2 regions of the Streptomyces sp. NPDC053474 genome follow, and region 1 is predicted to be linked to the other one. Evidence: riboswitches for the same ligand, from Rfam matches in the RefSeq annotation. Region 1 holds a riboswitch; the other holds the start of a gene.
The links. Region 1 has a riboswitch for cyclic di-AMP ahead of ACIG3E_RS38785 (M23 family metallopeptidase). Riboswitches for the same ligand answer to the same signal wherever they lie in the genome.
Positions count from the first base shown of each region.

Region 1 (6,969 bases):
GTGACGACCAGGCCCTTGCGGCGCGCGGTCACGGCCTCCACGGCTACCGTCGCGCGCATCTTGAAGGTGCCGCGACCCGTTTCGTACGCGTCCCGGATGCCGGACAGGCCGACGATCCGGCCGCCGGTGGGCAGGTCGGGGCCCGGGATGTGCTTCATGAGCGTCTCGAGGTCGGCGCCCGGGTGCTTGATCAGGTGCCGGGCGGCCGCGATGACCTCGCTCAGATTGTGCGGCGGCATGTTCGTCGCCATGCCTACGGCGATGCCGGACGAGCCGTTCACCAGGAGGTTCGGATACGCCGCCGGGAGGGCTACCGGCTCCATCTCCTGGCCGTCGTAGTTCGGCGTGAAGTCGACCGTGTCCTCTTCGATCGACTCCGTCATGAGGGACGTGGCGTCCGCCATGCGGCATTCCGTGTACCGCATCGCGGCGGGCGGGTCGTCGTTCCCCAGCGAGCCGAAGTTCCCGTGGCCGTCGACCATGGGCAGGCGCATGGAGAACGGCTGGGCCATGCGGACCAGCGCGTCGTAGATGGACGCGTCGCCGTGCGGGTGCAGCTTGCCCATGACCTCGCCGACGACGCGGGCACACTTCACATAGCCGCGCTCCGGGCGCAGGCCCATCTCGTTCATCTGATAGACGATGCGGCGCTGCACCGGCTTCATGCCGTCGCGGGCGTCGGGCAGGGCGCGGGAGTAGATGACCGAGTAGGCGTACTCAAGGAAGGAGCCCTGCATCTCGTCGACGACGTCGATGTCGAGGATCTTCTCCTCGAACGAGTCGTCGGGCGGTGGGGTCTTCGTGCTGCGGCGGGCCATCGCTGCTGCGGCTCCTTCACCAACAAGTGTGCGGGATCTGACGCCGACCATTGTGGACCGTCCCACTGACAACCCCGACCACGACCCGGGCCCACCCGCGCGGCGACCAGGCACTCGGCGGCGTGGCGCGGGCACGACACGGCCGCGCGGCGCCCCCGTCCCACGCCACGAACCGGGGCGGAACCGGGCGGCGCCGGGGCGCACGGCGGGCCCCGACGCTCCGCACACGTCCAAGCGCGCCCGCACACGCCCACGCGCGCCCCGCCGCGATCACGCCCACGGCGAACACCGACGACCCACAGCGCGGAACGGGAACTTCGCCAGGGGTCTGCGGGCTTGCATACAGTGGCAGGACCGGCAAAAGCTATTGAGGATTCAGCGATCGAAGGGACGTACATGCCCATGGGTCACACGGCCACAGCCGCGGCAGGCTCCGGCGGCCTGGCAGCGACCGAGCACCGGCTGGCCAACGGCCTGCGCGTGGTGCTCTCCGAGGACCACCTGACCCCGGTCGCCGCGGTGTGCCTCTGGTACGACGTGGGCTCGCGCCACGAAGTCAAGGGGCGCACCGGTCTGGCTCACCTCTTCGAGCACCTGATGTTCCAGGGCTCGCAGCAGGTGCACGGCAACGGTCACTTCGAACTGGTGCAGGGCGCCGGCGGCTCGCTGAACGGCACCACCAGCTTCGAGCGCACGAACTACTTCGAGACCATGCCCGCGCACCAGCTGGAGCTCGCCCTGTGGCTGGAGGCGGACCGGATGGGCTCCCTCCTCTCAGCACTCGACGAGGAGTCCATGGAGAACCAGCGCGACGTGGTGAAGAACGAACGCCGCCAGCGCTACGACAACGTCCCCTACGGCACGGCCTTCGAGAAGCTCACCGCCCTGTCGTACCCGGAGGGCCACCCCTACCACCACACCCCGATCGGCTCCATGGCCGACCTGGACGCGGCCACCCTCGACGACGCCCGGGAGTTCTTCCGCACGTACTACGCGCCGAACAACGCGGTCCTGTCCGTGGTCGGCGACATCGACCCGGAGCAGACGCTCGCCTGGGTCGAGAAGTACTTCGGCTCCATCCCCGGGCACGACGGCAAGCAGCCGCCGCGCGACGGCTCGCTGCCCGAGCGCATCGGCGAGGAGCTGCGCGAGGTCGTCGAGGAGGACGTCCCGGCCCGCGCCCTGATGGCCGCCTACCGCCTGCCCCAGGACGGCACGCGCGCGTGCGACGCGGCCGACCTGGCCCTGACGGTGCTCGGCAGCGGCGAGTCCTCGCGGCTCTACAACCGCCTGGTGCGCCGCGACCGCACCGCGGTGACCGCCGGGTTCGGCCTGCTGCGGCTCGCCGGGGCGCCCTCGCTCGGCTGGCTCGACGTGAAGACCTCCGGCGACGTCGAGGTCCCCGTCATCGAGGCCGCTGTCGACGAGGAGCTCGCCCGGTTCGCCGAGGAGGGCCCGACCCCGGAGGAAATGGAGCGGGCCCAGGCCCAGTTGGAGCGCGAGTGGCTCGACCGTCTCGGCACGGTCGCGGGCCGCGCGGACGAACTGTGCCGGTTCGCCGTCCTCTTCGGTGACCCGCAGCTCGCCCTCACCGCCGTCCAGCGCGTCCTCGACATCACCGCGGCCGAGGTCCAGGAGGTCGCCAAGGCGCGCCTGCGCCCCGACAACCGCGCGGTCCTGGTGTACGAGCCGGTGGCCACCGCGGAGGACGCCGACGGCGCGGCCGCCGAACCCCAGCAGGAAGCCGCCAAGACCCAGCAGGAAGCCGCCGAGACCCAGCAGGAAGAGGAGGCGGCGAAGTGAGCGAGGCTGAGACGTCTGTGACGATGCAGTTCCACCCGCAGCCCCAGGCGGGCACGGCCAAGCCCTGGGCCTTCCCGGCCCCCGAGCGCGGCGCCCTGGCCAATGGCCTGACGGTGCTGCGCTGCCACCGCCCCGGCCAGCAGCTCGTCGCCGTCGAGGTCCACCTCGACGCGCCCCTGGACGCCGAGCCGCAGGGCCTGGACGGCGTGTCCACGATCATGGCGCGGGCGTTCTCCGAAGGCACCGACAAGCACTCCGCCGAGGAGTTCGCCGCCGAGCTGGACCGCTGCGGCGCCACGCTGGACGCGCACGCCGACCACCCCGGCGTCCGGCTCTCCCTCGAAGTGCCCGTCTCCCGCCTCGCGAAGGGCCTGGGCCTGCTGGCCGACGCGCTGCGCGCGCCCGCCTTCGAGGACGGCGAGATCGAGCGCCTCGTCCGCAACCGCCTGGACGAGATCCCGCACGAGACCGCCAACCCCGCGCGCCGCGCCGCCAAGGAGCTGGCCAAGCAGCTCTTCCCGGCCACCTCGCGCATGTCGCGCCCGCGCCAGGGCACCGAGGAGACGGTCACCGCCATCGACTCCGCGGCCGTACGCGCCTTCTACGAGAAGCACGTGCGCCCCGCCACGGCCACCGCCGTCGTGGTCGGCGACCTCACGGGCACGGACCTCGACGCCGTCCTCGCCGACACCCTCGGCGCCTGGACGGGCGGGCCGGCGGAGCCGCACGCCATGCCCCAGGTGACGGCCGACGACACCGGCCGCGTCGTCATCGTGGACCGCCCCGGCGCCGTCCAGACGCAGCTCCTCATCGGCCGCGTGGGCGCGGACCGGCACGACATCGTCTGGCCGGCGCAGGTCCTCGGGACGTACTGCCTGGGCGGCACCCTCACCTCGCGCCTGGACCGCGTCCTGCGCGAGGAGAAGGGGTACACGTACGGCGTGCGCGCCTTCAGCCAGGTGCTGCGCTCCGCGGCGCCGCGGTCCCCGGAGGGCGCCCCGGGCGTTGCCATGCTGGCCATCAGCGGCTCCGTGGACACGCCGAACACGGGACCGGCGCTCGACGACCTGTGGAAGGTCCTGCGCACCCTTGCCGCCGAGGGCCTCACGGACGCCGAGCGCGACGTCGCCGTGCAGAACCTGGTCGGTGTGGCCCCGCTGAAGTACGAGACGGCCGCCGCCGTCGCCGCGACGCTCGCCGACCAGGTGGAGCAGGAGCTGCCGGACGACTTCCAGGCGAGCCTGTACCGGCAGTTGGCAGGGACGGGCACGGTGGAGGCCACCGCGGCCGTCGTGAGCGCGTTCCCGAGCGACCGTCTGGTGACGGTGCTCGTCGGTGACGCCGCACAGATCGAGGAGCCCGTCCGGGCCCTCGGCATCGGTGAAGTGACGGTCGTCACCGGCTGATTGCCCCGCACCCGTAGGGGCGGGACAAACCGGCGCGAACGCCGCGTAACTGAAGGGACCCCGGAGGCTCAGGAAGCCTCCGGGGTCCCTGCATGCTGCCATATGTCCGAATTGGCATGGAGGTTGGGCGTCTGCCGTGTGGCGTGCGCTACAAAAGGCAGGATCCGTTTGTCGATTGAAAGATGAGGCGTTTAGCGTCAGTGCGGCTGTACGTCACGCAGTACGCCGCGCCCGCGGCACCGGACAGTCATCGCCGAGTCCCCGTACGGCGTGAGCCAGGGGAGCCGGGGACCCACACGTCCCTGGGGTGAATCGGTCCCCTTGCCGCGAGGCGAGGAGTCCGTAGGAGACCTTCCTGCTCCGAACCCGTCAGCTAACCCGGTAGGCGAGAAGGAAGGAAAGGACCAGCCGCTTCATGGCGCTCATCCGCCCGACCGGCAAGCACCGCCGTCCGAGCCGCATCACGCGCACCACCGCCAGCGCCGCGGGTGTCGCCGCCCTCACCACCACCGGTGTGATCTCGGGCCTGGCCGCTCCGGCCCTCGCCGCCGACGGCTCCGCGGACCACGCGAGCACCGGCCTCACGCAGGCCATCGCCATCAACGACACGCTGGCCGACGAGATCGACGCCCAGGCCGCCGCCCAGAAGCAGGCCGCCAACGACGCCGCCGCCCAGAAGAAGGCGGAAGAGGCGGCGCGGCAGAAGGCCGCCGAGCAGAAGCGCAAGGCCGAGGCCGCCGCGAAGGAGAAGGCCAAGAAGGAGGCCGAGGCCAAGGCGGCGAAGGAGGCCAAGGAGCGGGCCCGCGAGCGCGCCGCCCGTGACGCCGAGCGCAAGCGCCTGAACGCCTACGTCGCCCCGGTCGCCGGCTCCTACGTCTCCACCTCCTACAAGGCCGGCGGCGGCATGTGGTCCTCCGGCAGCCACACCGGCATCGACTTCCACGCCGCGTCCGGCACCTCGGTGCAGGCGGTCGGCGCGGGCACCGTCGTCGAGGCGGGCTGGGGCGGCGCCTACGGCAACAACATCGTGATCAAGATGAACGACGGCACGTACACCCAGTACGGCCACCTGTCGTCCATCAGCGTCACGGTCGGCCAGGCCGTCACCCCCGGCCAGCAGATCGGCCTCTCCGGCTCCACTGGCAACTCCTCCGGGCCGCACCTGCACTTCGAGGCCCGTACCGGCCCCGAGTACGGCTCGGACATCGACCCGATCGCGTACCTGCGCTCCCACGGCGTGGGCGTCTGACGCGTCGACGGTGCGAGCGCCCCGCGCCCGCGCACGTCCCGAAAGCCCCGGCTCACCGAGCCGGGGCTTTCGGCATCGAGGCATGGCCAGGGTCCTAAGCGCCCACCACCGGTAAGCGCGCCGCTGCGCACACCTTTGGCCAAAAGATATCCATGGATTCCGGTGCCCCATCGGAAAATGCGGCCATCTGCAATAGAGTCCGTCGTGACAGCGTCCATAGAGTCGCCGCACCAGCGTCTTCGACGCGTCGCGCGACGCGTTTCGCGGGCATTAAAGCGGAGGTCCGTCATGCGCATTCCCGCGCACTCGGTCTGTACGGCCATCCGGGACGACATCGTCTCCGGTGTCTACGAACGCGGCACGCGGCTCACCGAAGAACTCCTCGCCCGCCGCTACGGCGTCTCGCGCGTCCCCGTGCGCGAGGCCCTGCGCACCCTGGAGGCCGAGGGCTTCGTCGTCACCCGCAGGCACGCGGGCGCCTGCGTCGCCGAGCCGACCGAGCAGGACGCCGCCGACCTCCTGGAGGTCCGTACGCTCCTGGAGCCGCTGGCGGCCGCCCGCGCGGCCCAGCGCCGCACCGAAGCCCATCTGAAGGTCCTGCGCGGCCTGGTGCGGCTCGGTCAGGAGCGGGCCCGGCGCAGCGGCGGCGAGGACCTGCGCGCGCTCGACGGCTGGTTCCACGAGACGCTCACCCAGGCTTCCGGCAGCCCCGGCCTCATCGCCCTGCTCACCCAGCTGCGCCACAAGGTCGCCTGGATGTACGTGGCGGACGCGCCGGCCGCGGCCACGGACCTGTGGGCCGGGCACGCCGCGGTGGTCGACGCGGTCGCCCGCCAGGACGCGGACCGGGCCCGCGCGCTCACGCTCCTGCACGCCGAGCGCACGGCGTCCGCGTACCGGCCGCGCGCCGGGCGTGTGAGAGGTTCGCAACACGCCGTCAACAAAGTAGGCGTACGGAATTAACAGACGCGCCGTACACAGGATTACGCGCCGTACACAGGATTGCGCGTACACGACCTTCTGCCTGGCGTCGTGAAAGCCCGGCGTGCCCGCGTGGGAATTCCCCGCCTGATTTACTCGCCGGGGGTGCCGCCTTTGTGCCACCGGTGGTGCGCCACCGGCTCGTGAATTCGCTTAGGGCGTTCGCCGGGCGGGACTCCGCAGAGGTGCGCCTCGGGGCGCGCCCCGAAAAACGACGGAGCCGCGCGGCCACCCAGTGGCTCACGCGGCTCCGGCACGCTGTGTCCGACCGTGTCAGACGGTCTCCGGGAGCTCCTCGAGGCCCTCGGAGACGAGCTTCGCCAGCCGGTCCAGGGCGGCGTCCGCGCCCTCGGCGTCCGAAGCGAGCACGATCTCCTCGCCGCCCTGCGCGCCCAGGCCGAGCACCGCGAGCATCGAGGCCGCGTTGACGGGGTTGCCGTCGGCCTTCGCGATCGTCACGGGGACGCCCGAGGCCGTGGCCGCACGGACGAAGATGGAGGCGGGCCGGGCGTGGAGGCCCTCGGCCCAGCCGACGTTGACGCGGCGCTCAGCCATGTGTTGCTGCCCTTCCAGGTGTCTCACACTTGTCTAGACCAGTGTCTCATGCCGACCCGAGTGCTCCCGCAGGACCGGCGGAGCGCTGCCCCACGGGCCGCGTCCCGCCACCCGAGCGCCTTCGACCCCTCCTACATTGCCCCGGGCCCGGCGGCCG
Region 1 is NZ_JBITXV010000026.1:44,939-51,907, forward strand. Features, by position in the region: gene ACIG3E_RS38770 (DNA topoisomerase (ATP-hydrolyzing) subunit A) at 1-818, opposite strand, end outside; gene ACIG3E_RS38775 (M16 family metallopeptidase) at 1,215-2,621, shown strand; gene ACIG3E_RS38780 (M16 family metallopeptidase) at 2,645-4,027, shown strand; cyclic di-AMP (ydaO/yuaA leader) riboswitch at 4,269-4,430, shown strand; gene ACIG3E_RS38785 (M23 family metallopeptidase) at 4,443-5,276, shown strand; gene ACIG3E_RS38790 (GntR family transcriptional regulator) at 5,565-6,239, shown strand; gene ACIG3E_RS38795 (HPr family phosphocarrier protein) at 6,531-6,812, opposite strand.

Region 2 (6,969 bases), on a different contig from region 1:
TGCTCCAGCAGCCCGCCCTGCCCGAGCCGGTGCGCGGCCAGCCGACCGACCTGCGGATCCGCGCGGAGGAGCTGCGGCGCACCCGCGCGCTCCTGGAGGAGATGCTCGCCCGTCACACCGGGCGCACGCCCGAGCAGATCTCGGCGGACATCGAGCGGGACACGGTGCTCGACGCCGAAGCCGCCGTCGCCTACGGTCTGGTGGACCGGGTCGTCCCGAGCCGCAAGGCCGCGCGCCCGGACGCGGAGTGAGGCGCGGGTGCTTCCCGAACTGCCGCCGCTGCCCGCGCTGACCCGCGCCGAGGGCGAGCTGGTCGACGCCTACCTGGCGGTCCTCGACCTCCTCGGCCGGATCAACCCGGCCCGCGTCGAACACACGTACGGCGGGTTGCGTGCCGCGCAGGCGCTGGTCGCCCGGGCGACCGAGCTGCGGGACGCGCTGGCGCTCATGCATCAGCGCGGGGAGAACGAGGTGCACGCGCCGACGCTCGCGCGGGCGCTGCGCGTCCTGGACGGCGAGCGGCGCGCCGCGCGCGTGACGGTGCCGCCGCCGACGGGGCCGTGACGGAGGTCAAGGCGGCGTCGGCGGACGCGGGTCCGTCATGATTCCGCCCGATTCACCCCCCACGACCGGCCGTCCCGTGCCACACTTCCAGCCAGCCCTCATTCCGTTTTCGGCCTGGTCACCCCGTGCGCCGGTGACATCTGACACCGTGGAACGCGCCCCGGACCCAGCGCGCCTGCGCCATCCGCCCGTTGCCGGTGTGCGCCGATGTCGGGCCGAGTTCGGGGTTGCCCCGGAGATGACCAGAGATGATCGCCCCTTCTGCGTAATCGGCGATCGTCCCGGCGGCCCCCCGAAAATGCGCAACTCCCTTACGCCGCACCCGGATTCGGGCGTTCCGGCGCTGATGGGGCAATCATCTCCGAGTGTGACCTAGACCCCATTCGGGCGCTGTCCACCGGAACGGGTCAGGCGTGAGGAGCCTCACATACCGCCGATCCGGCTCGGCTTTTTCGCCCCTCTCGGGTGAAGATCCCTTCCGACGACAAGCCCCCGCCACAGGCGGCGGGGCGATCCGGGCGGACGCCGAATCCTGCCGCCGCCCGGATGCCCGGTCGACATCTGTGCACCGGCAGGAGTGGAGGACCCAGCAAGGCGGGCCGTCCGGCTAGTCCGGAAGGCCCTTGGGGTGAAGTCGCATCGCGCGGCCGGGCATCTTCGCCTGCCCGAACCCGACAGGTCATCCTTCTCAGGCGGCTGACGAAGGGTTGCGCATGACTGCGCTGCATCGTGTTCCGTCGCTGCTGACGAGGGCCAGTACGGCTTCGGCTCTCACACTCGCCGCCGTGGGCGGCACCATCGTGGCCCCCGGGCTCACCGGAGACGCCCAAGCGGCCACCTCGCACGGGACGAAGGCGCTCAAGGTCGCGGCGTCCAAGAAGGGCTCCCCGTACCGCTACGGAGCGGTCGGGCCGAACCGTTTCGACTGCTCGGGCCTGACGCTCTACTCGTTCAAGCGCGTCGGCAAGAAGCTGCCGCGCACCGCACAGCAGCAGTACAACAAGACCCGCAAGGTGTCCTCCGCCAACCGCACCCGGGGGGACCTGGTCTTCTTCCACTCCGGCCGGAGCGTCTACCACGTCGGCATATACGCCGGTAAGGGCAAGATCTGGCACGCCCCGAAGCGGGGCACCGTGGTGCGGCTCGAGAAGATCTGGACCAACCAGGTCTGGTACGGCCGGGTCCGCTGACCCGTCGGCGGGCGGCGGCCCACCCAGGGCCCGCGCCGCCGCCCGCTCCGGGCGCCACCAGCGCCTTTCGCCGCCGTCCGGTCAGGTCCCGGACGGCGGCACCCTCCCGGACGACGCGGCGGATCACCACGCGCCGCCGGTGTCACCCGCCCGGCCTCGCCGTCAGAGCGGGAGTGGAGCGGCCCCGCGCGGATACTCGTGGACCATGGCCGACCATCACCCCCGTGCCGCGGGCGTCTCCAGACCGGACGCCGCCCGGCACACGCGCAACGAGACGCCGCTGGAGCGGGCCGACCGCAACTTCTCCGAGCTCCTCCAGGAGCTGCGGGTCACCCAGACCGGTGTGCAGATCCTCTTCGCGTTCCTGCTCACCCTCGCCTTCACCCCGCGCTTCCCCTCGCTCGACTCGGTGCAGCGCGCCACGTACGTCGTCACGCTGCTCCTGGCGGTGCTCGCCGCCGCGCTGTTCACGGCGCCCGCCGCGCTGCACCGCACCCTGTTCGCGCGGGGTGCCAAACCGCTGATCGTGCGGGTGTCCTCGCGGCTGGCGGCCGTCGGCCTCGCGGTGCTCGTGCTGGCCCTCACCGGATCCGTCCTGCTCGTCGTCGACGTGGCCGTGGGCCGCACGGACGGGGTGCTCGCGGCCGTGGGCACGTTCCTGGTGTGCGGCGGGCTGTGGGGCGTGCTGCCCCGCCTGGTCGGCCGCGCGGGCGGGCGGAGCTGACCCGCGCGCGGGTCAGCTCTGCACCGGCACCGACCACGGCAGTGTGATCCACACCGTCTTGCCGCCCTCCGCCGTGGGACGGACCGTGAGTCTGCCGCCGCACTCGGCGGTGAGCCAGCGGACGATGACCATGCCCCTGCCGTTGTCCTGCTGGACGGCGGCGGGCAACCGCTGGGGGAAGCGGGGGTGGCTGTCCGTGACGCCGATGCGCAGCCGCTCGTCGCGGTCGAGCCGCACGTCCACGGTGAAGGTGGGCGAGAGGCCGAGGGTGTGCTGCACCGCGTTCGTGGCGAGCTCGGAGACGATGAGCCGCACCGTGTCGGCCACGTCGGCGTCCGACGGCAGGCCCCACTCGGTGAGGACGTCCGCCACGTACGTGCGGGCGGTGGAGACCGAGACAGGGTCGCTCGGCAGGGTGACTGATGCTTCCTGGTGGTCTGCCATGACGGCGCCGTCCCTTTCCCACCGGGACCGCACTTCCGACGCGTGGCGAAAGTACTGAGGATCGTCCCGGAGCTGGTGCTTCGCGCCAGATTGCCACTCTCGGGCGGGCAGCGCCCGCCGATCCACCGAGATGTGCATATATCTGTCGCTCGAAGCGGTGAACTCTGCGACGGCAGACCGTATTTGGGCGCAACACTGGCAGTTCCCCTACTGTCCCCTACCGTTGGCGCGGTCCTCCGGAAGGACCCAGAAGGAGACAGCCATGCAGTACGGTCCCGCGGTGCGCCGTCGCAAGCTCGGCGCGGAATTGCGGGCGTTGCGCGCCGAGGCTGGGCTCACCAGCGGCGAGGCCGCCTCCCTCGTCGGCTGGCACCAGTCCAAGGTGAGCCGGATCGAGACGGGCCGCAGCGGCGTGAAGGCCGCCGACGTACGGCTTCTCCTTGAAGCGTACGGCGTTCAGGACCCGCATCTGCGGGAGCTGCTCGTCGCCCTCGCGGGCGGGGGCGACGAGCACGGGCGCCACCACTGGTGGCACGCCTACCGCGGGCTCCTGCCGCCCGCGTACCGGGACTTCATCAGCCTGGAGTCGCAGGCCTGCCGGGTGCGCACGCTGGAGACGACGGTGGTTCCCGGCCTGCTCCAGACGCCCGAGTACGCCCGCGCGGTGACACGTGCCGCGCTCGGCGGGCGGCCCGAGGAACAGGTCGAGGCCCTCGTGCAGGTGCGCCTCGCCCGCCAGGACGTGCTGCGCAGCGAGCCGCCGCTGCGGCTGAGCGTGGTCCTGGACGAGGCGGTGCTGCGGCGGCAGGTGGGCGGCCCCGAGGTGCTTTCCGGACAATTGCGCCGGTTACTGGATGCGGCTCGGCTGCCACAAGTGCGGCTCCAAGTACTCCCGTTCGCCTCCGGCGAGCACATCGGCCTGATCGGGCCTTTCGTTATTCTCTCCTTTCCGAACATTTCCGATCTGGATGTGGTTGTTCTCGACCACTTGACGAGTAGCCTCTACCTCGAACGGAAAGAAGACCTTCAGGCGTACACCGACGCCTTCAACTCGCTTCGCGGACAGGCGCTTTCCGTTCAGGATTCAATGGATTTCATCGCCGAGTTAGGTGACGGCGCGTAAGGAGGCACCATGACTGCACTGCCTCGGTACGTTCCCTCCAGCACGTCTCTCAGGGGCGCGCGGTGGCGGCGCAGCAGCCGCAGCAACGGAATGAACAACTGTGTGGAGACGGCCCCGCTCGGCGCAGGCCCCCTGACGGGTCTGCTCGCCGTGCGCGACTCGAAGGACACGGCTGGCCCGGCCGTGCTCTTCTCCCCCGCGGCCTGGGGAGTCTTCGTCGACGCCCTTCGATGAAGGCCCACGGCCCTTAGGTGAGGCCCGAGTGAGTGCGCCGGACCCCGGACCCAGGTCGTAGGTGCCAGATCTCAGGTGTCAGGGTGCGGTGCGGCTGATCACCCCGACGACCTCGGCGACCTGTGCGTCGCTCAGGTCCGCGCGGGCGGTCAGCCGCAACCGCGAGACGCCGTCGGAGACCGACGGCGGACGGAAGCACCCCACGGCGAGACCGGCGGCACGGCAGTCGGCCGCCCAGCGCACCGCCGCCTCGGGTGACGGGGCGCGCACGGAGACGACGGCGGCGTCCGGACGGACCGCCGAGAACCCCTGACCCACCAGCAGTTCGTGGAGCCGACGCGCCACCGCACGCGCGCGTGCGGCGCGCTCGGGCTCGCGGCGGAGCAGCCGCAGCGCGGCGAGCGCCGCCCCGGCGGCCGCGGGCGCGAGGCCCGTGTCGAAGATGAACGTACGGGCGGTGTTGACCAGGTGGTCGATGACCCGCGCCGGGCCGAGCACGGCGCCGCCCTGGCTGCCCAGGGACTTCGAGAGCGTGACGGTGACCACCGTGTCGGGCGCGCCCGCGAGCCCGGCGGCGTGCGGGGCGCCCCGGCCGCCGTCGCCGAGGACGCCGAGCCCGTGGGCGTCGTCGACGACGAGGCCCACGCCGAACGTGCGGCAGGCGGCGGCCAGTTCGGCAAGCGGCGCGGCGTCGCCGTCCACCGAGAACACCGAGTCCGTCACGGCGATCGCGGGGCCCTCGTGGGTGCCGAGCGCCTTGCGCGCCGCCTCGGGGTCCGCGTGCGGCACGACCTGGGTGGCGCCGCGCGCGAGGCGGCAGCCGTCGATCAGGGAGGCGTGGTTGCCCGCGTCCGAGACGATCAGCGAGCCGTAGGGAGCCAGGGCGGTGACGGCCGCGAGGTTCGCCGCGTAGCCGGAGGACAGCACGAGGGCGGCCTCGAAGCCGCAGAAGGCGGCCAGTTCCCGCTCGAGGTCCGCGTGCAGTTCGGTGGAGCCCGTGACCAGGCGCGAGCCGGTGGCGCCGCCGCCCCAGCGGTGGGCGGCGGCGGCCGCGCCCGCGGTGACCTCCGGGTGGCGGGTGAGACCGAGGTAGTCGTTGCCCGCGAGGTCGAGCAGGGTGGTTTCGGCCGGGCGCGGGCGCAGGCGGCGGACGAGCCCGGCGCGTTCGCGCGCCCGCGCCCGCTCGTCGATCCAGTCGAACGGCGCGCTCGCCATGAGGCCTCCAGGTCGTCGCCCGCCTGAGCGGGGCGGGGGGATACGTTTGTAGACAGTGCACAGACCCTAGCTGTCGCGCCACCGGGCCATGGTGTGGCAATACCCACAGCTGTCAGGGCTTCTGTTGTGTGGTTTCTCCATGGTCAGACGGACGCGCGTACGCCAGGATCGGCGCCATGGATCTGCTCAACACGCTGGTGGACAAGGGGCTTCGGCGCGAGCTGCCGACCCGTGACGAGGCGCTCGCCGTGCTCGCGACCTCCGACGACGAACTGCTCGACGTGGTGGCGGCGGCCGGAAAGGTGCGGCGCCACTGGTTCGGTCGGCGGGTGAAACTGAACTATCTGGTCAATCTGAAGTCGGGCCTGTGCCCCGAGGACTGCTCGTACTGCTCGCAGCGGCTCGGCGCGGACACCGGCATCCTGAAGTACACCTGGCTGAAGCCGGACGAGGCGTCGCAGGCCGCGGCGGCCGGGCTCGCGGGCGGCGCCAAGCGGGTCTGCCTGGTGGCGAGCGGCCGGGGGCCGACGGACCGGGACATCGACCGGGTCTCGGACACCATCAAGGCGATCAAAGAGCGACACGAGGGCGTCGAGGTCTGCGCCTGCCTCGGCCTGCTCTCCGACGGCCAGGCCGAGCGGCTGCGCGGCGCGGGCGCCGACGCGTACAACCACAACCTGAACACCTCGGAGTCGACGTACGGCGACATCACCAAGACGCACACCTACGCCGACCGCGTCGACACCGTGCAGAAGGCGCACGCGGCCGGTCTGTCGGCCTGCTCGGGGCTGATCTCGGGCATGGGCGAGACGGACGAGGACCTCGTCGACGTCGTCTTCGCGCTGCGCGACCTGGACGCGGACTCCGTGCCGGTGAACTTCCTCATCCCCTTCGAGGGCACCCCGCTCGCCAAGGAGTGGAACCTCACGCCGCAGCGCTGCCTGCGCATCCTCGCGATGGTGCGGTTCGTCTGCCCGGACATCGAGGTCCGCATCGCGGGCGGCCGCGAACTGCATCTGCGCACGCTCCAGCCGCTGGCCCTGCACCTCGCCAACTCGATCTTCCTCGGCGACTATCTGACCAGCGAGGGCCAGGCGGGCAAGGCCGACCTGGAGATGATCGCGGACGCCGGGTTCGAGGTGGAGACCACGGACCAGGTGACGCTGCCGGAGCACCGCCGGGGCGGAGGATGCGGTTCCGGTTCTGTGTCCGGGGCCGATGAGGGCGCGGGCTGCGGCTCCGTCTGCGCCTCCGCCGAAGCGCCCGAGGCCTCCGGGCAGGCCGAGCCGGGCGGCGCGCGGACCGACCTGGTGGCGGTGCGCCGCCGGGGCGCGGGGACGGACGTGGCGCCCAATGCCTGACGTGCGGGAGATCCTGGACCTCGACCGCGCCCACGTCTGGCACCCCTACGGGCCGATGCCCGGCCGACAGGAGCCGCTGGTCGTCGAGGGGGCCAGCGGGGTCCGGCTGCGGAT
Region 2 is NZ_JBITXV010000011.1:99,870-106,838, reverse strand. Features, by position in the region: gene ACIG3E_RS25820 (ATP-dependent Clp protease proteolytic subunit) at 1-251, shown strand, start outside; gene ACIG3E_RS25815 (hypothetical protein) at 259-564, shown strand; cyclic di-AMP (ydaO/yuaA leader) riboswitch at 1,078-1,274, shown strand; gene ACIG3E_RS25810 (C40 family peptidase) at 1,278-1,754, shown strand; gene ACIG3E_RS25805 (DUF6328 family protein) at 1,960-2,478, shown strand; gene ACIG3E_RS25800 (ATP-binding protein) at 2,491-2,922, opposite strand; gene ACIG3E_RS25795 (helix-turn-helix transcriptional regulator) at 3,185-4,045, shown strand; gene ACIG3E_RS25790 (DUF397 domain-containing protein) at 4,055-4,279, shown strand; gene ACIG3E_RS25785 (8-amino-7-oxononanoate synthase) at 4,358-5,494, opposite strand; gene bioB (biotin synthase BioB) at 5,671-6,855, shown strand; gene ACIG3E_RS25775 (adenosylmethionine--8-amino-7-oxononanoate transaminase) at 6,848-6,969, shown strand, end outside.
Region 2: it holds a riboswitch for cyclic di-AMP, as region 1 does, so the genes downstream of both, ACIG3E_RS25810 (C40 family peptidase) here and ACIG3E_RS38785 (M23 family metallopeptidase) in region 1, are expected to answer to the same signal.